Regions from separate parts of the Virgibacillus sp. Bac332 genome, predicted to be linked through region 2. Evidence: a T-box and tRNA genes for the amino acid it is inferred to sense, from the RefSeq annotation. Region 2 holds a T-box; the other holds one or more tRNA genes.
The links. The T-box of region 2 lies ahead of ileS (isoleucine--tRNA ligase). A T-box ahead of a tRNA ligase gene usually reads a tRNA of that ligase, here a tRNA-Ile.
Positions count from the first base shown of each region.

Region 1 (7,750 bases), 2.1 Mb from region 2:
AATGGAATGAAGGATGTAGAAAGAGCTCCGAATTATGGTGAGCAGAGAAAAAATGAAGATTTCGTTGGAATTGAACCTGACAGTTCTAGAGACGAAGAATTTGCTGCAGAAATGACTGCAGATGATTACGATCCAGATGTTACAGATAATGATACGGATATAAATTCAACATTCGGTTGGGTTGGGATCGCATTATCCGTTATTTCGTTCTTTATTTGGCCGGTAATTTTTGGCGCTGCCGGTATCATTCTCGGGTTCATGTCGAGAAGTCGTGGAGCGGATACATTAGGGAATATTGCCATTGCAGGTGGGGCAATCTCTATCTTAATTACCCTTTTTGTATTACCGTTTGTGTAGACAAAGGGCTATCTCAGCCCTTTCAGGCTGTCGAGAAAGTATCTCGGCAGCCCATCTTTATTTAGAATATAGCTCTTCTTATCCGCTGTATGTATTTTATAGTAGGAGATTGGAGTAAATTGTTCGAAACGCAAGCAAGGGTGAGTTATTGTCGCTTATTCAGAAAAACGTACTAGTTGCATTCGTAATATTGACAGGAAAGACTTGCAAAAAAGCACAGGAGATTCTCTAGAAGAGAAAAGCGTTATTTCGGCTCCTTGACTTTTATTATGTTTTAATCGTAAATGGGAAAGTAATAAAAATTCCCAATTTCAAGTTGATATGGATCTGTCTTTGGATTAATAACTTGAAAATCAATTAAAACTTTTTCAATATTCAACCTATTTAACTGATGTTTATTTATTTCTTCAACTATACTTAGAACAGTATCCCCTGTTTGGACTTTTATCGGTGTGACATGGTAATCTGTATGTAACACTTCAGATTCTTTTTCTTGGAACGGTGTTGTCTGTACATTTGAAATATCCTTATAAACGCTTGAAAGAAACAAGAAAATAATAAACCAAATGGCTGCTTTTTTTAGGAAATTCATCAGATCTACTCCTTATTATGAAACAAATCATTGCTGTTTTACGTATATACGTACTATAGGAGAGAGGGGGAGTTTTTTTGAGTGTTTTTGATTTGGAATGGATTGGAATCATTATTACTGGTTTTGCTACCTTGTTTTTAATTGGCGAAGTGCTTGTTAATATGCGTGGAATTTTTGCGTTATTAGGTATAGGTTTTATTACGGTATATTTTGGTGCCTATGTTGAAACAGGCTCGTTCATTATTATGCTTATTATTTATTTTGTAGGATTATTACTTATCATTATTGATGGAAAATTATTAAATGATGGAACACTTGCTACGATTGGATTAGCTTGTATGTTAACAGCAGTAGCGTTGCCTGCGCCTAATTTAGCTTCTGGTTTATATGCTGTGCTTGGTGTACTGCTAGGTGGCGGAGCTTCATTCTTTTTCTTAAAGGTATTTAAAAGAAGAGATATGTGGAATAAATTAACCTTAACAGATCAACTTACGAAGGAAGCAGGCTATAATTCCATGAATCAAAGCTATGAACAACTTTTAAATAAAGTGGGAGTAACACTAAACGATTTACGACCGGTAGGAACGATTCGCATTGAACAAAAGGACTATAGTGCTGTGTCAAATGGTCAGTGGATTAGTAAAGATACAAAAGTAAAAGTAGTTCAAGTCGACGGAACGAAAATTTTAGTTGAAATAATAAATGGTTAGTTGCTGAACGTGAAGATAATCGACAAGATTTTAGATAATCTTAGAAAGATTATCTTTTTTATTTGTGCGCCAGGCATGGCGACTATCTAGGTGGTGAAAGTCCGCTGTGAGGGTACACATCAACCAACCACTAGAGAACCGCAAAGGTGTTTATCGTGAGGTGAAGGCTGAAGGAAGCGTGTATCAAAATCTTGGCTCGACGAACAGAAATCTGATACCAAGGCTCTGTAGACGGACAAGGCTCCCAAACAAGCCAAAGTCCAAAAGATGTGCGTGATGAGCCGCGTCGAGCTCCAGCGCCCAGAAACGAGGCGAATTCACGAATCGCCCTAAGCTAAGTCATCATCGACTCGCAAGCTCACCGTGATTTCTTTATCTCCATTAACTCGCTCCAGTCGCTACGTTTCTAATCGGGCGCTAGCGCTTGTGTTCTTTTTGTTTATTTGTTCATCGCATGGAAAGCATGAAGTAGTAAATACTAAAAAGATCTATTAAATGTAGCTGAATGTAAATTTAATGTTAAATATACCTTTTAAACCTTTACAAAAAGTTTATATATAATTAATATTGGTATGGTGTGACAAGATTCAACATGAATGGAAGGGTAGGTATAAATTTTGGAAATTGATGTTCAAAAACTGATATTTGAATTTATCGGCGGACTGGGTATTTTCCTTCTTGGTATAAAGTTTATGGGAGAAGGGTTACAAAAGTCAGCAGGGGATCGTCTTAGAGATATACTGGATCGCTTTACAAGTAACCCATTTATGGGGGTATTAGCTGGTATTATCGTTACGGTTTTAATTCAAAGTAGCTCTGGTACTACTGTCTTAACAGTCGGTCTAGTAAACGCAGGCTTTATGACGTTAAGACAAGCAATTGGTGTAATTATGGGTGCTAATATAGGTACAACAGTTACTGCATTTATAATAGGTATTGATATTGGTGCTTATGCGCTACCGATCATTGCTGTAGGGTGTTTTCTATTATTTTTCTTTAAAAGTCAGAAAGTTAATGCAGTTGGACAAGCAATCTTTGGATTTGGTGCATTATTCTTTGGATTAGAATTAATGAGTAGTGGTATGAAGCCATTGCGTACACTAGAAGCATTTCATGAATTAACCGTTAATATGAGTGAAAACCCAGTTCTTGGTGTAGTTATCGGTACTGTCTTTACCGTTGTTGTACAGAGTTCAAGTGCCACAATAGGTATTTTACAAGGTCTATTTGCTGAAGGAGCAATAGAACTAAAGGCAGCCATACCCGTTCTTTTTGGAGATAACTTAGGAACGACAATAACTGCAGTGCTAGCATCTCTAGGTGCAACTGTTGCTGCAAAACGAGCAGCGTATACTCATGTAATCTTTAATTTAGTTGGAGCTACCATCTTTTTACTCCTACTTGGAGTTTTTACGCAAATTGTTACGTTTTTACAAGGACAGTTTAACTTGAACCCGGAGATGACAATTGCGTTTGCTCATGGGACCTTTAATATTACAAATACGATCATTCAATTTCCATTTATAGGCGCTTTAGCTTGGTTAGTTACTAGGATTATTCCAGGTGAAGATACAATTGTAGAGTATAAACCACAACACTTAGATCCGATATTTATTCAGCAATCATCGACCTTGGCATTAGATCAGGCGAAAGCAGAAGTGATTCGCATGGGTGAATATGCTTATAAAGGCTTAGAAGAAACAAATAAATATTTAAATACACAACTTTCTAAGCATTCCGAAATGGCTATGCAAATAGAAGGGGCTTTAAATAATCTGGACCGAAAAATAACAGATTATCTTGTAGAACTATCGGCAGAATCACTTACGGAAATAGAAAGTGCGAAACATTCCGCACTCCTTGACTCCGTTCGAGATATCGAAAGAATAGGCGATCATTTTGAAAATATTGTCGAATTAATTGATTATAAAATGTCTAATAAAGTTCAATTAACCAATCATGCTCAGGAAGATCTAAATGAAATGTTTGAATTAACAACGTCAACAGTAAAACAAGCCGTTGAATCTCTCCAAAGTATGGACAGAGAAGAGGCACTAGCTGTGATTCAAAAAGAAGATAAAATTGATAAAATGGAAAGGAATTTCCGAAAGAAACATATCATTCGTATGAATGAAGGTAAATGTACTGGATCAGCTGGAATTGTTTTTGTTGATATCATTAGCAATTTAGAGCGAATTGGAGACCATGCGGTTAACATTGCTGAAGAAGTATTAGGTGAATAATAATAACGTATGTTTAGTTTAACAACTGTCGGAAATGCTTTCTGACAGTTGTTTTTTATACTAAGTAGAAGTTAGCTATCTCAAATTCAAATGAACTGCAAGAGCTACGTCATTGTCGTTTGCGGAAAAGAAAATCTGTGTGAACAAGCATTATTCAACCGGAACTTGAAGAAAGCCGTTCACTTATCCATGGTGAGTTAAGTGAAGGGGAGTTATTTCGTGAAGTTCTGTTAGGAAAATTCTGTAGAAAAACGGGTGACTTCCGGCCCCTGTAGTATGGTTTTCAAGAGGTGACTCAGCGTTACGTCTGCTCACACAAACACAGGAGTTACTTTACAAGTTATAAGGTAGTATTTACTAATTAATAAAGGAATTAAAATTAAAATTTTCTAACTTTAAATTTTGTATTGAAAAACCTTTGATAAGATGCTATAGTAAATATTGTCGTTTTAACAGCGATACATACATAAGAAATTGCGATTATGATTTTTTGAAAAAAATATTGACAGATGTTGTTGAACATGGTAAATTATATCTTGTCGCTATAATTCGTTGAAGGTAGTCACGATAACATTCCACAGTAGCTCAGTGGTAGAGCTATCGGCTGTTAACCGATCGGTCGTAGGTTCGAATCCTACCTGTGGAGCCAATTTGGCGGTGTAGCTCAGCTGGCGAGAGCGTACGGTTCATACCCGTGAGGTCGGGGGTTCGATCCCCTCCGCCGCCACCATAATATAACAATTAATCTGAAATCTGAAGCATGGCGGTCGTGGCGAAGTGGTTAACGCACCGGATTGTGGCTCCGGCATTCGTGGGTTCGATCCCCACCGGTCGCCCCATAAACAATTTTAAAATGAGAAGGACCCTTAGCTCAGTTGGTCAGAGCTATCGGCTCATAACCGATCGGTCGCAGGTTCGAGTCCTGCAGGGTCCACCATAAAATTATTTGGAGGTATACCCAAGTCTGGCTGAAGGGAGCGGTCTTGAAAACCGCCAGGGGTGTAACAGCCCGCGGGGGTTCGAATCCCTCTACCTCCTCCATACATATTTAGAGTAGATTTAGGCTCGGTAGCTCAGTCGGTAGAGCAAGGGACTGAAAATCCCTGTGTCGGCGGTTCGATTCCGTCCCGAGCCACCATTCAAACAAGCGGTGGCTTGTTTTTTTATTTTCTCAAGAAAATAACGCTTTTTATAATTTGGTAAAAAAATGCATGCATATAATTTGCATCAGTATAGTAGCTTTGATAATCTTGCTTTAAAAGGGTGAATATTCGATCCTTTTTAATAAAATAATTTTATTAGGAGGAAGTTATAATGGCAAAATTTGAATTACCTGAACTACCTTATGCTTACGATGCACTAGAACCTACTATTGATAAAGAAACCATGAACATTCACCATACAAAGCATCATAATACGTATGTAACGAAACTAAACGGTGCTTTAGAAGGACATGCTGATCTTCAGAATAAATCTGTTGAAGAGCTAATAAGTAATCTAGATGCTGTTCCGGAAAGCGCGCGGACTGCCGTACGTAATAATGGTGGCGGCCATGCAAACCATAGTCTGTTCTGGAAAGTATTATCACCTAATGGTGGTGGCGAACCAACTGGTGAGCTTGCTGATAAAATTAATGAAAAGTTTGGCAGCTTTGATAAATTCAAAGAAGAATTTGCTAATGCTGCAGCAGGACGCTTCGGATCAGGTTGGGCATGGTTAGTTTTAAATAATGAAGAATTAGAAATAATGAGTACACCTAATCAAGACTCGCCGATAATGGAAGGGAAAAAACCTTTATTAGGTCTTGATGTTTGGGAGCACGCTTACTATCTTAAATATCAAAATAAACGCCCAGATTACATTTCAGCTTTCTGGAATGTTATTAATTGGGATCAAGTAACGAAAAACTATAATGAAGCGAAATAACAAAAATAATTCAATAGAAAAGGCATGTGGGGGATTCGATTTCTTCATATGCCTTTTTTTATCTATAATTGTCAAGAAATGATGAATGTAAGCTTATGAATAGATTGTTATATCCTTATCTTTAATTAAGGCTTCTTTGCATATCTGTTACTCATTTGTTCAAACTATTAATGACTTGAAAAGGAGTATGGAATATGCGAAAAAGCCTATCACTTTATCAGGGGAAATTAGACATTGATAAGGATTTATTGTTTTTACTTGTTATTGGTGGACTATATTCTTTAGGAATATTTTTATCCAATACATTTGTAAATATATACTTGTGGAAGCAATCAGGGGATTATATAACCATTGCTGTATATAATTTAGCCATTTATATTTTTCAACCATTGACGTTTATTGTGGCTGGAAAATTAGCTAAGAAAGTGGATCGAGTTATTGTATTACGTTTAGGGGTAATTTTTTTATCTCTCTTTTTTTTGAGTGTATTAATTATTGCTGAAAAAGCATCGTACTATAATTTTATGCTAGGTAGTCTTCTTGGTATTGGTTATGGTTTCTATTGGCTAGCATTTAATGTACTTACATTTGAGATTACTGAGCCAGAGACTAGGGACTTTTTTAATGGATTTTTAGGAGTGCTTCAATCCTTTGGTGGAATGATTGGACCGTTATTAGCTGGGACTATTATTGCTAATTTGGAAGCAAATATCGGATATACAACAATTTTTACGATTTCTTTTATTTTGTTCATTTGCGCAGTTATCTGTAGTTTCTTTTTGGCAAGGAGAAAGGCAGAAGGAAGCTTTTATTTTCGACGGGTATTAGCTGAACGATCACATAACAAAAATTGGAATCGTATATTGAATGCACATATTTTTCAAGGATTAAGAGAAGGGATATTTGCCTTTGTTATCTCCATATGGGTGTTTTTGATTACACAAAGTGAATTTTCATTAGGGATGTTCAATCTAGTGTTCTCTGGCTTATCCTTTGTTTTTTATTTTATTGGGACGAAAGTTATCAAGCCTTCCATGAGAAAAAAAGCTATCCTTATCGGGAGTCTTATCCTGTATTTCTCTATTACAATTATTATTTTTGAGATTAGCTATGCACAGCTAATTATATATGCAATTTGCATTGGGATCGCTTACCCAATCATTACCATACCATATGTCTCTTTAACCTATGATGTAATAGGAAAAGCATGGAAGGCAAAAGAGTTACGTGTGGAGTATATCGTTGTCAGAGAAATGTTTGTCAATATCGGAAGAATTACTTCCATTTCTGTTTTTTTAATTGCTGTTTCTATTTTTCCAGCTGAAAAGGCAATCCCATATATATTAGCCGTTTTTGGTGCTGGGCATATTTTTATCTATTTATCCGTCAAGAACATCTACTTAGGAAGTAAGCCAAAAAAAGAAGTATTAATTAAAGAGCAATTAACAGACGAAAAAAATAGATAAATGGATGAAAATAAAGAGGGATAAATGATATAATGAATAAGGTTTAAAATAAATCTAATTTCGTATGGGGGAGAGATAATGGGGAATAAGAAAAAAAAGAAAAAAACGCAACTTCCCTTCCGAATTAACATATTGTTTTTTGTTGTGTTTCTAATGTTTACAGTGCTTATTTTACAATTAGGAGTTGTACAGATTTTAAACGGTGAAGCTTTTCAGGAAGAAATTGATCGAACGGTAAAGGATACAACAAAGATACCCGTTCCCAGAGGTAAAATATATGATAGTAACCATAATGTTATTGTAGACAATAAACCATTGTATTCGATCACGTATACACCTGCAAAAGGAACGCAGGCAGAAGATCGATTAGAAGTTGCTGAAAAATTGTCGAAGTATATTTCCATGGATGATGAAAAAAAATACCTTGATAAATTAACAGAGCGCAATAAAAAAGAG
Region 1 is NZ_CP033046.1:3,587,622-3,595,371, reverse strand. Features, by position in the region: gene D9782_RS17275 (hypothetical protein) at 1-357, shown strand, start outside; gene D9782_RS17270 (hypothetical protein) at 632-949, opposite strand; gene D9782_RS17265 (NfeD family protein) at 1,027-1,659, shown strand; gene D9782_RS17260 (Na/Pi cotransporter family protein) at 2,277-3,902, shown strand; tRNA gene D9782_RS17255 (tRNA-Asn) at 4,477-4,551, shown strand; tRNA gene D9782_RS17250 (tRNA-Met) at 4,556-4,632, shown strand; tRNA gene D9782_RS17245 (tRNA-His) at 4,666-4,741, shown strand; tRNA gene D9782_RS17240 (tRNA-Ile) at 4,763-4,839, shown strand; tRNA gene D9782_RS17235 (tRNA-Ser) at 4,851-4,943, shown strand; tRNA gene D9782_RS17230 (tRNA-Phe) at 4,965-5,040, shown strand; gene D9782_RS17225 (superoxide dismutase) at 5,217-5,828, shown strand; gene D9782_RS17220 (MFS transporter) at 6,023-7,294, shown strand; gene D9782_RS17215 (peptidoglycan D,D-transpeptidase FtsI family protein) at 7,373-7,750, shown strand, end outside.
Region 1: it has a tRNA-Ile gene. The T-box ahead of ileS (isoleucine--tRNA ligase) is inferred to sense a tRNA for this amino acid. The anticodon was not compared.

Region 2 (7,750 bases):
GTGTGGATCATTCTTTTTAATTCCAATAAATTCAGCAATAGATATCATTAATGGTACTCCGACACCAAGAGTAGCGAAGATAATGTGAAATACGAGTGTTAGTGAAGTTAAAAGTCGACTCACTAGCACCGGATCCATATCCATCATAATTCGGTTTTTCCTCCTTTATTCATGCAAGCTCTCAACTTGCTCAGTACTGATCAAGCGAATATCTATTCATATACATCCTTATCCTTAGACTGATTTAAGCATGTTATTGTTATCCACTTTACTGCTAGTATAAACTATACTTATATAGAAAAAAGATGATTACCATGACAAAACATTGACAAACCAAAGACAAAATTATGTCTGTCTACATTTAGATAATTCCCTATTGTAGACAAATTACACCTCAAACTGAGATTTTTCATTGCAAAAATGATGAAAAACCCCTACACACAAGTTAAATGTATGCAGGGAATCAATAGTTCATAGCTTATTTTAACTCCTCTTTATCTAAGCGCTGAAAGAATTTTTCATTATGAAGTACTTGTGAATTGGTTGGATTATATTTTTTTGTTATGACATGATTATGATAGGCATCTTTTTTATTCCCTAATTGCCAGTTACAATAGCACATCTGTAAATGAGGATACCAAGTGGAAAATGCTGTATTTGTAAATCCGCTATCATTTTCAGGTTCTAATGTAAGTGCCAAAGCATACCAAATATTTGCCTTTTTGAATAATCCGTTTTCTTTAAAATGGTCCCCTACCCTACATGAAACCTCAGGGCGCGGCAAGTCAAATTTTAATGTTTGTAATAAAGCCTCCAATTCTTTATCTGACTCCTGTTTCGCTTTAAAACAGTCAGCCATATAGATGCATGCACGTATTTCATCCTCCACCCATCCTTGCTTTGTATTTAAGAAGCGCTGATAGTACGTAATTGCCTCATCTATTCGCCCGTGATCCTTTAGCTCATTAGCATAGTAAAACATATCCCTTGGAGTAAACGCTTTGCCCTTTTCCAATTGCCTTTCATAAATTTTTAAATTGCGATCCCCCTTGTTCGAAGTATTATTCTTCTCATATTTCCGGTGAGTTACAGCTATTTGTGAAGGAATAATATTTCCGCCTACCTGTAAATACTCATGGACTACTCCAAACCATTTAAATTGATTACTTCTTTTTACAAGCCGATTTCTTCGATATTTAAAAGTAGGATTTCCTTGTTCATCAAATGCAGTGTGATAATACATGGAAACTGCATCTATGCCATCATGGAGCTCTTTTTTTAGTTCTTTTAACTTTTCCATATCCTCAGGAAGCAAAATATCATCTGCATCTAACCACATGATAAAATCCTTCGTTGCATAGCTAAAGGCTTTATTCCGTGCAGCTGAGAAGTCTTCGATCCATTCAAAATCATAGACTTTGCTTGTATAACTGGAAGCTATCGCTTTAGTATTATCCTTTGATCCAGTATCTAGAATAATTATTTCGTCACAGACCGATTCCACACTTCTTAAGCATTGTTCTAATATTTCTTCTTCATCCTTTACTATCATGCATAAACTAATTGTTTTCATTCATTTCACCACCTTATCTAGCTACCATTACTATATGATTTATATCCATGCAATTGTTCATAACGCTCCTACAGCATCTAATACTTTCATTCTCAGAATTTCTGTTATATTCTATAAGAAGAACGAAGAATCTTAAGTTTGGGGCGATATAAATGACAATGAAAAAAACCTTAACTCTTGCTGGCTCTGATTCTAGCGGTGGTGCTGGAATTCAGGCGGATCTGAAGACATTCCAAGAGCATGATGTTTACGGTATGACAGCACTTACCTCAATCGTGACAATGAATCCTGATGGTTGGAGCCACCATGTTTCACCCATTGATGTTAATATTGTAGAAAAGCAATTGGATACCATTCTATCCGTTGGCGTTGATGCTATGAAAACGGGTATGCTAGGTTCTGTTGATATTATTGAATTAGGTGCAAGAAAGATTGAAGAATATCAACTGCGTAATTATGTTCTTGATCCTGTGATGGTATGTAAGGGAGATGACGAGGTCCTTCAGCCAGAGAACACGGACGCAATGCGCGAACTTTTACTACCACATGCAATTGTCACAACACCAAATTTATTTGAAGCAGGACAACTTGCACAAACAGGACCGATTAAAACAGTTGATGGTATGAAAGAGGCTGCTGTAAAAATCCATGAACTAGGTGCTAAAAATGTCATTATTAAAGGTGGAAAAGCATTTGATTACGAAAAAGCCTTAGACCTTTTTTATGATGGAAACTCCTTTACACTTTTGGAAAAGGATAAGATTAATACAACTTATAATCATGGTGCTGGTTGCACATTTGCTGCTGCTATTACAGCAAATTTGGCTAAAGGAAAATCCGTTGAAGATGCTGTCAGAGATGCAAAGGACTTTGTAACAGCAGCAATTACTTCTGGATGGAAATTGAATGCATATGTAGGACCGGTTATGCATGGAGCCTATAATAAATAATGTAATAAAAATGCCATGGAGCTACTAGTCTCCATGGCATTTCTTGTATTCCATTAAGTCTATAGCGTAATTAAAGTCATCCATGCCAACAGACAATTTGGAATAAACTATAACTGACTATTAAATAGATTGAGCATAATCAAGGCTACGCTCCCTGAAATTTTTAGTTACTTTCTATATCTATAGCTATATCGATCGATTCATCTTCCACGTTAATTGTTTTCATGGTGTCTTTTTTTCCAAATTCCATTGACTTTACCAATAAATTTCTTTCCATAATTCCCCGAAATTGAGTAATAACTTCCCTTACATTGTCTGAAGCATCGAAGATAAGGTGTACACGTTTATCAACTGGTAAATTCAATTCTTTTCGATATAGCTGTACAGCACGAATAATTTCTCTGGCCATTCCCTCTTGTTGAAGTTCCTTCGTTATTTGCGTATTTAAATATACAGCATAGCTTTCATTTGTAGCCATCTCTATTCCCTCTTTTGTTACCTGTTGAATTAAAAGATCTTCTGCTTCTAACTGTAAAATCTCCCCTGATAAAAGCCTTACCTGGAAATCACCTTCCGCAATCTTTTTTGCTTCTTCCGTAGATAATTGCTGCAACCGTTTTTGGACCTCCCCAATTTTCTTGCCTAACTTCGGACCAGCAACTGGAAAATTCAATTTAACTTCATATCGAACAGAAGCTATTGGTTGATTTAGTACATTAACCTGCTTCACATTTATTTCATCCTTGATAATATCTTGATAGTTCATTAAATAATTCGTTTGGATATCGTCACCTACTATTAATAATTCCGACAGTGGTTGTTTTGTTTTCATACCTGACGTATTTCGAGCATGACGTGCTAATTCAACTACCTGTAGGACACCACCCATTTCTTTCTCCAATTGTTTATTAAGTAAGTTTTTATCGACGTTAGGAAAATCTGCAACATGGACACTATTACCAGTAAGATTAACATGTACATCTTCTGTAATGAACGGCATAAATGGTGCAAGTAGACGACTAGTTGTCGTCAAAATTTCATATAACGTATGGTAAGCTGCAAGTTTTGAATTGTCCATTCCCTTACCCCAGAAACGATCTCTGGAACGGCGAATATACCAATTACTCACCTGTTCAACAAATACAGCTAGCTCTCTTGTAGCAGAAGTAAAGTCATAGCTATCTATATATAATTGTGATTCTGTTATGGCTGTCTGTAGACGAGAAAGGATCCAGTTATCAAGTATGGATCTCTCTCCAGCTTGGTGCAAGCTTGGATTAAACTGATCAATCTTCACATATAACGTATAAAATGAATAAACATTCATCCATGTATCAACCATTTTCGACTTCGCTAAAGCAACAATATTTGAAGAAAAACGCTTATTATTCCACGGAGCACTATCCGCCAATAATGACCAGCGCAATGCATCAGCGCCATATGTTTCCACAAGTTCGATTGGGTTTATAACGTTTCCCTTACTCTTTGACATTTTTCTTCCGTCTTCATCTAAAATATGCCCTAACGATAATACACGTTTATAGGAAGGCTTCCCTGTAAATAAGGAAGATACCGTCAATAGACTATAAAACCAACCCCGCGTTTGGTCAACTCCCTCAGCAATTACATCCGCTGGAAATTGCTTCTCAAAAAGCTCCCTATTCTCAAAGGGATAATGATATTGAGCAAACGGCATGGAGCCACTATCAAACCAAACATCAATCACTTCACTTGTTCGATACATACTACCCTTACATTTCGGACAGTTTAGCGTAATTTTATCAACATATGGTTTGTGTAGCTCCAGATCATCTGGAATAGCTTTTTCTGCATGTTCTCTTAATGCTTGAACACTTTCTGGCACAAACTCGTGCTGACAGCTATCACAAATCCACACATTTAAAGGAGTGCCCCAATAACGATTTCTCCCTAAATTCCAATCCACCATATTTTCTAGGAATTTACCGAATCGCCCGTACTTCATATGCTCTGGATACCAATCGATGGATTCATTGTTCTGTAGAATAATATCTTTGATAGCAGTAGTCTTTACAAACCATCCTTCCATAGCATAGTAAATAAGGGGTGAATCGCAACGCCAACAATGTGGGTAGCTATGCTCATATTTCTCTTTTGCAAATAAGCGTCCCTTATCTGCCAGCATTTTTATGATGGATACATCACTGTCCTTGGCAAATTTCCCCGCTAGTGGTTTAACAGACTCTTTATACCTTCCAGCCTGATCGATTACATGAACAAAATCCAAACCATTTCGCTGAACAGCCTGATAATCATCCTCCCCATGAGCAGGAGCTAAATGAACGATCCCGGTACCACTATCTTTAGTTACAAAATCAGCACCAATCACTACATACCCTTTCAATACTTCTACATAAGGAAAGAGCGGTTCATACGATAAACCAACAAACTCTACCCCCGTATGTTGACTCACGATCTGGTAGTCAGCTGTGAACACTTGATCGACAAGAGCTTCTGCAACAATATAAACATTATTATTCTGTTCTACTTTTACATAGTTCATTTCTGGGTTTACAGCTAAAGCAATATTGGCCGGCAATGTCCACGGAGTTGTCGTCCAGCCTAAGAAGTATTCATTCCTAGTATCTTTTATTTTGAATTTCGCTGTTACGGATAGATCTTTTACGTCCTTATAACCCTGAGCCACTTCATGCGAACTTAACGATGTTTGACAGCTAGGACAGTATGGCGTTACCCGATGTCCTTGATAGAGCAGCCCTTTTTTATGAATCGTTGCAAGGATATACCATACACTTTCAATATAATTATTATGCAATGTTACATACGGATCATCCATGTCGACCCAATATCCAATAGCTTCCGTAAAGGAACGCCATTGTTTTTCATAATCAAATACACTTTCCTTACACGCTTCGATGAATGCCTCCACCCCATATGCTTCAATCTCCTGTTTACCAGATATTCCAATTTTTTTCTCAACACCTAGTTCTACTGGTAAACCATGCGTATCCCAACCAGCTTTCCGCACCACTTGATATCCTTGCATCGTTTTATACCTTGCTACTACATCCTTAACAACTCTACCAAGGACATGACCAGCATGGGGTAACCCATTAGCGGTAGGCGGACCTTCATAGAAAACAAACGATTCATTGCCATCTCTGTTTCGAATGGATTCCTGAAAGATCCCTTCCTCATTCCACCATTCCTTTATTCTTTTCTCCCTTTCTATCGCTGTCTCTTTATGCACAGATTCGTTCATAAACTCACTCCATTTCAATGATTACTATTATACGGTTCGTATCGTCATCCTTTTATATACATAAAAAAACCCGCCCCTAGATAGGGACGAGTTTCCACCCGTGTTACCACCCTGATTCCAGATAATGTATATGCAATACAATTATCTAGCACTCATCAACGTACTATCATACGCGCCCCTTTTAACGGCGGGTCCCCGGGAAAACTTAAATGAATATTCAGCCTTCCTTCTCAGAGAGGATATTCAGCATAATGGGAACATTGGCTTGCAGCAAATCACCAACTCTCTAAAGATCCACATTTATACCTACTCATTCTCGTCAACGAATGTAACCGTTTGTTTATAATATGCTTAGCATAAAGTAAAGCGTTCCTAATGTCAAACATATTTACGGTTTCATACAACTGGTTCCATACTTGGAATAAAATGAAACTTCCATCCTTGGGGATTTTTGTTTATCCCCCATGGTTTGGTAGTACCACAAGGGTATGACCTGAAGGCTTTTGAATCAATCGGACATTTACTGGCAGCCTATCCCTCGCTTACCAATAATTGTTTCACTTTATTGCTTGAAGCTGGAATCTTACGGCCGCTTATATGTGGAATAAATCTAACTATCGTATGCTTAACCTGAATGCATATGTAAAAACCTTATTGCTCTACTTATCACAGTTGGTACAACGGATACATGATTCTCATCCGTCAATTCATAAAATACCGTTGTTAATCCTTTTGATCTTAGCTCTTCCAGTCGAATAGCGAGATCACGTGCATCATTTACCATATGATCTTTTTCTAATTCACCAACAGCAAGAAACACCCGCTTTTCACTTATATCGGTATTAGCGGCCCAGTTCTTTACTAGCTCCAATATGACGCGATTTCCCCACCATATTGAAGGACTTGTTATCATAAAGGTTTGAAATACAGACGTTCCTGAAAATAAAACATACAATGCAAATAATCCTCCCAAAGAATGACCAAATAATGTTTGTTTCTGTCGATCAATGGAAACGTGTTGATCTATACATGGCTGTAATTCCTGCGTAATAAAATGAAAGAACTCCTCTGCTCCACCATTTTCAGACCATGCACTACCATCAGGCTTGGGTGGTAAATTTTCCACAGAAGTAGGTGGCGTAAAATCGTACACTCTAAATTCAGATGCAAAAGCGGCATCAACCGGATAACCAATGCCTACAATAACAGCCGGAATCACTTTTGTTTTTTCTGATCGAGCAGATTGTACTTTCACCGTCTCATGAAATGTATGAAAAAAAGCATTCCCATCCAAAACATAGATAATTGGATAACCAGATTCCGGAGCTGGCTGTTTTGGTATAGAGATGTAAATATCGTATCGCCTACCGTACCTCGAAGTCATCGACCATTTCTCTGCTCCAGATGTAATTACAGGCGATGTTTTATATTCTTTCAACCTATTTCCCCCTTACATTTATTTATGCTTGTATACTATCATATCCAAAACATACTGGGGAATTATCGTATGGGTCTATCATTACTCTTGCATCAATTTCAAAGACTTCCTTTAATACTTCGTTTGTAATGATATCTGAAGGACTTCCAACAGAAATAACTTCACCAGACTTCATTGCCACAATCTCATTTGAAAACCTAGCAGCATGATTAATATCATGTAATACCATTACAATTGTACAACCATGCTCTTTATTAAGCCGTTGTACAATCTGTAGGACTTCCAATTGGTGAGCTAAATCAAGGTACGTTGTCGGTTCATCTAGTAATAGTACTTCCGTTTCCTGAGCTAGTGCCATCGCCAACCAAACCTTCTGCCTTTGACCACCTGATAGATTACCTATTTTACGGTCACGGAAGGATGTAGTGGAGGTAATATCCATTGCCCATTCAATAACCTTACGATCTTCCTTTGTTAATTTATTGACATTTTTCCGATGTGGATAACGTCCATATGTGATAAGCTCT
Region 2 is NZ_CP033046.1:1,481,429-1,489,178, reverse strand. Features, by position in the region: gene D9782_RS07095 (cytochrome ubiquinol oxidase subunit I) at 1-147, opposite strand, end outside; gene D9782_RS07090 (glycosyltransferase family 2 protein) at 479-1,573, opposite strand; gene pdxK (pyridoxine/pyridoxal/pyridoxamine kinase) at 1,726-2,523, shown strand; gene ileS (isoleucine--tRNA ligase) at 2,687-5,785, opposite strand; T-box leader at 5,865-6,117, opposite strand; gene D9782_RS07075 (alpha/beta hydrolase) at 6,411-7,169, opposite strand; gene D9782_RS07070 (ABC transporter ATP-binding protein) at 7,246-7,750, opposite strand, start outside.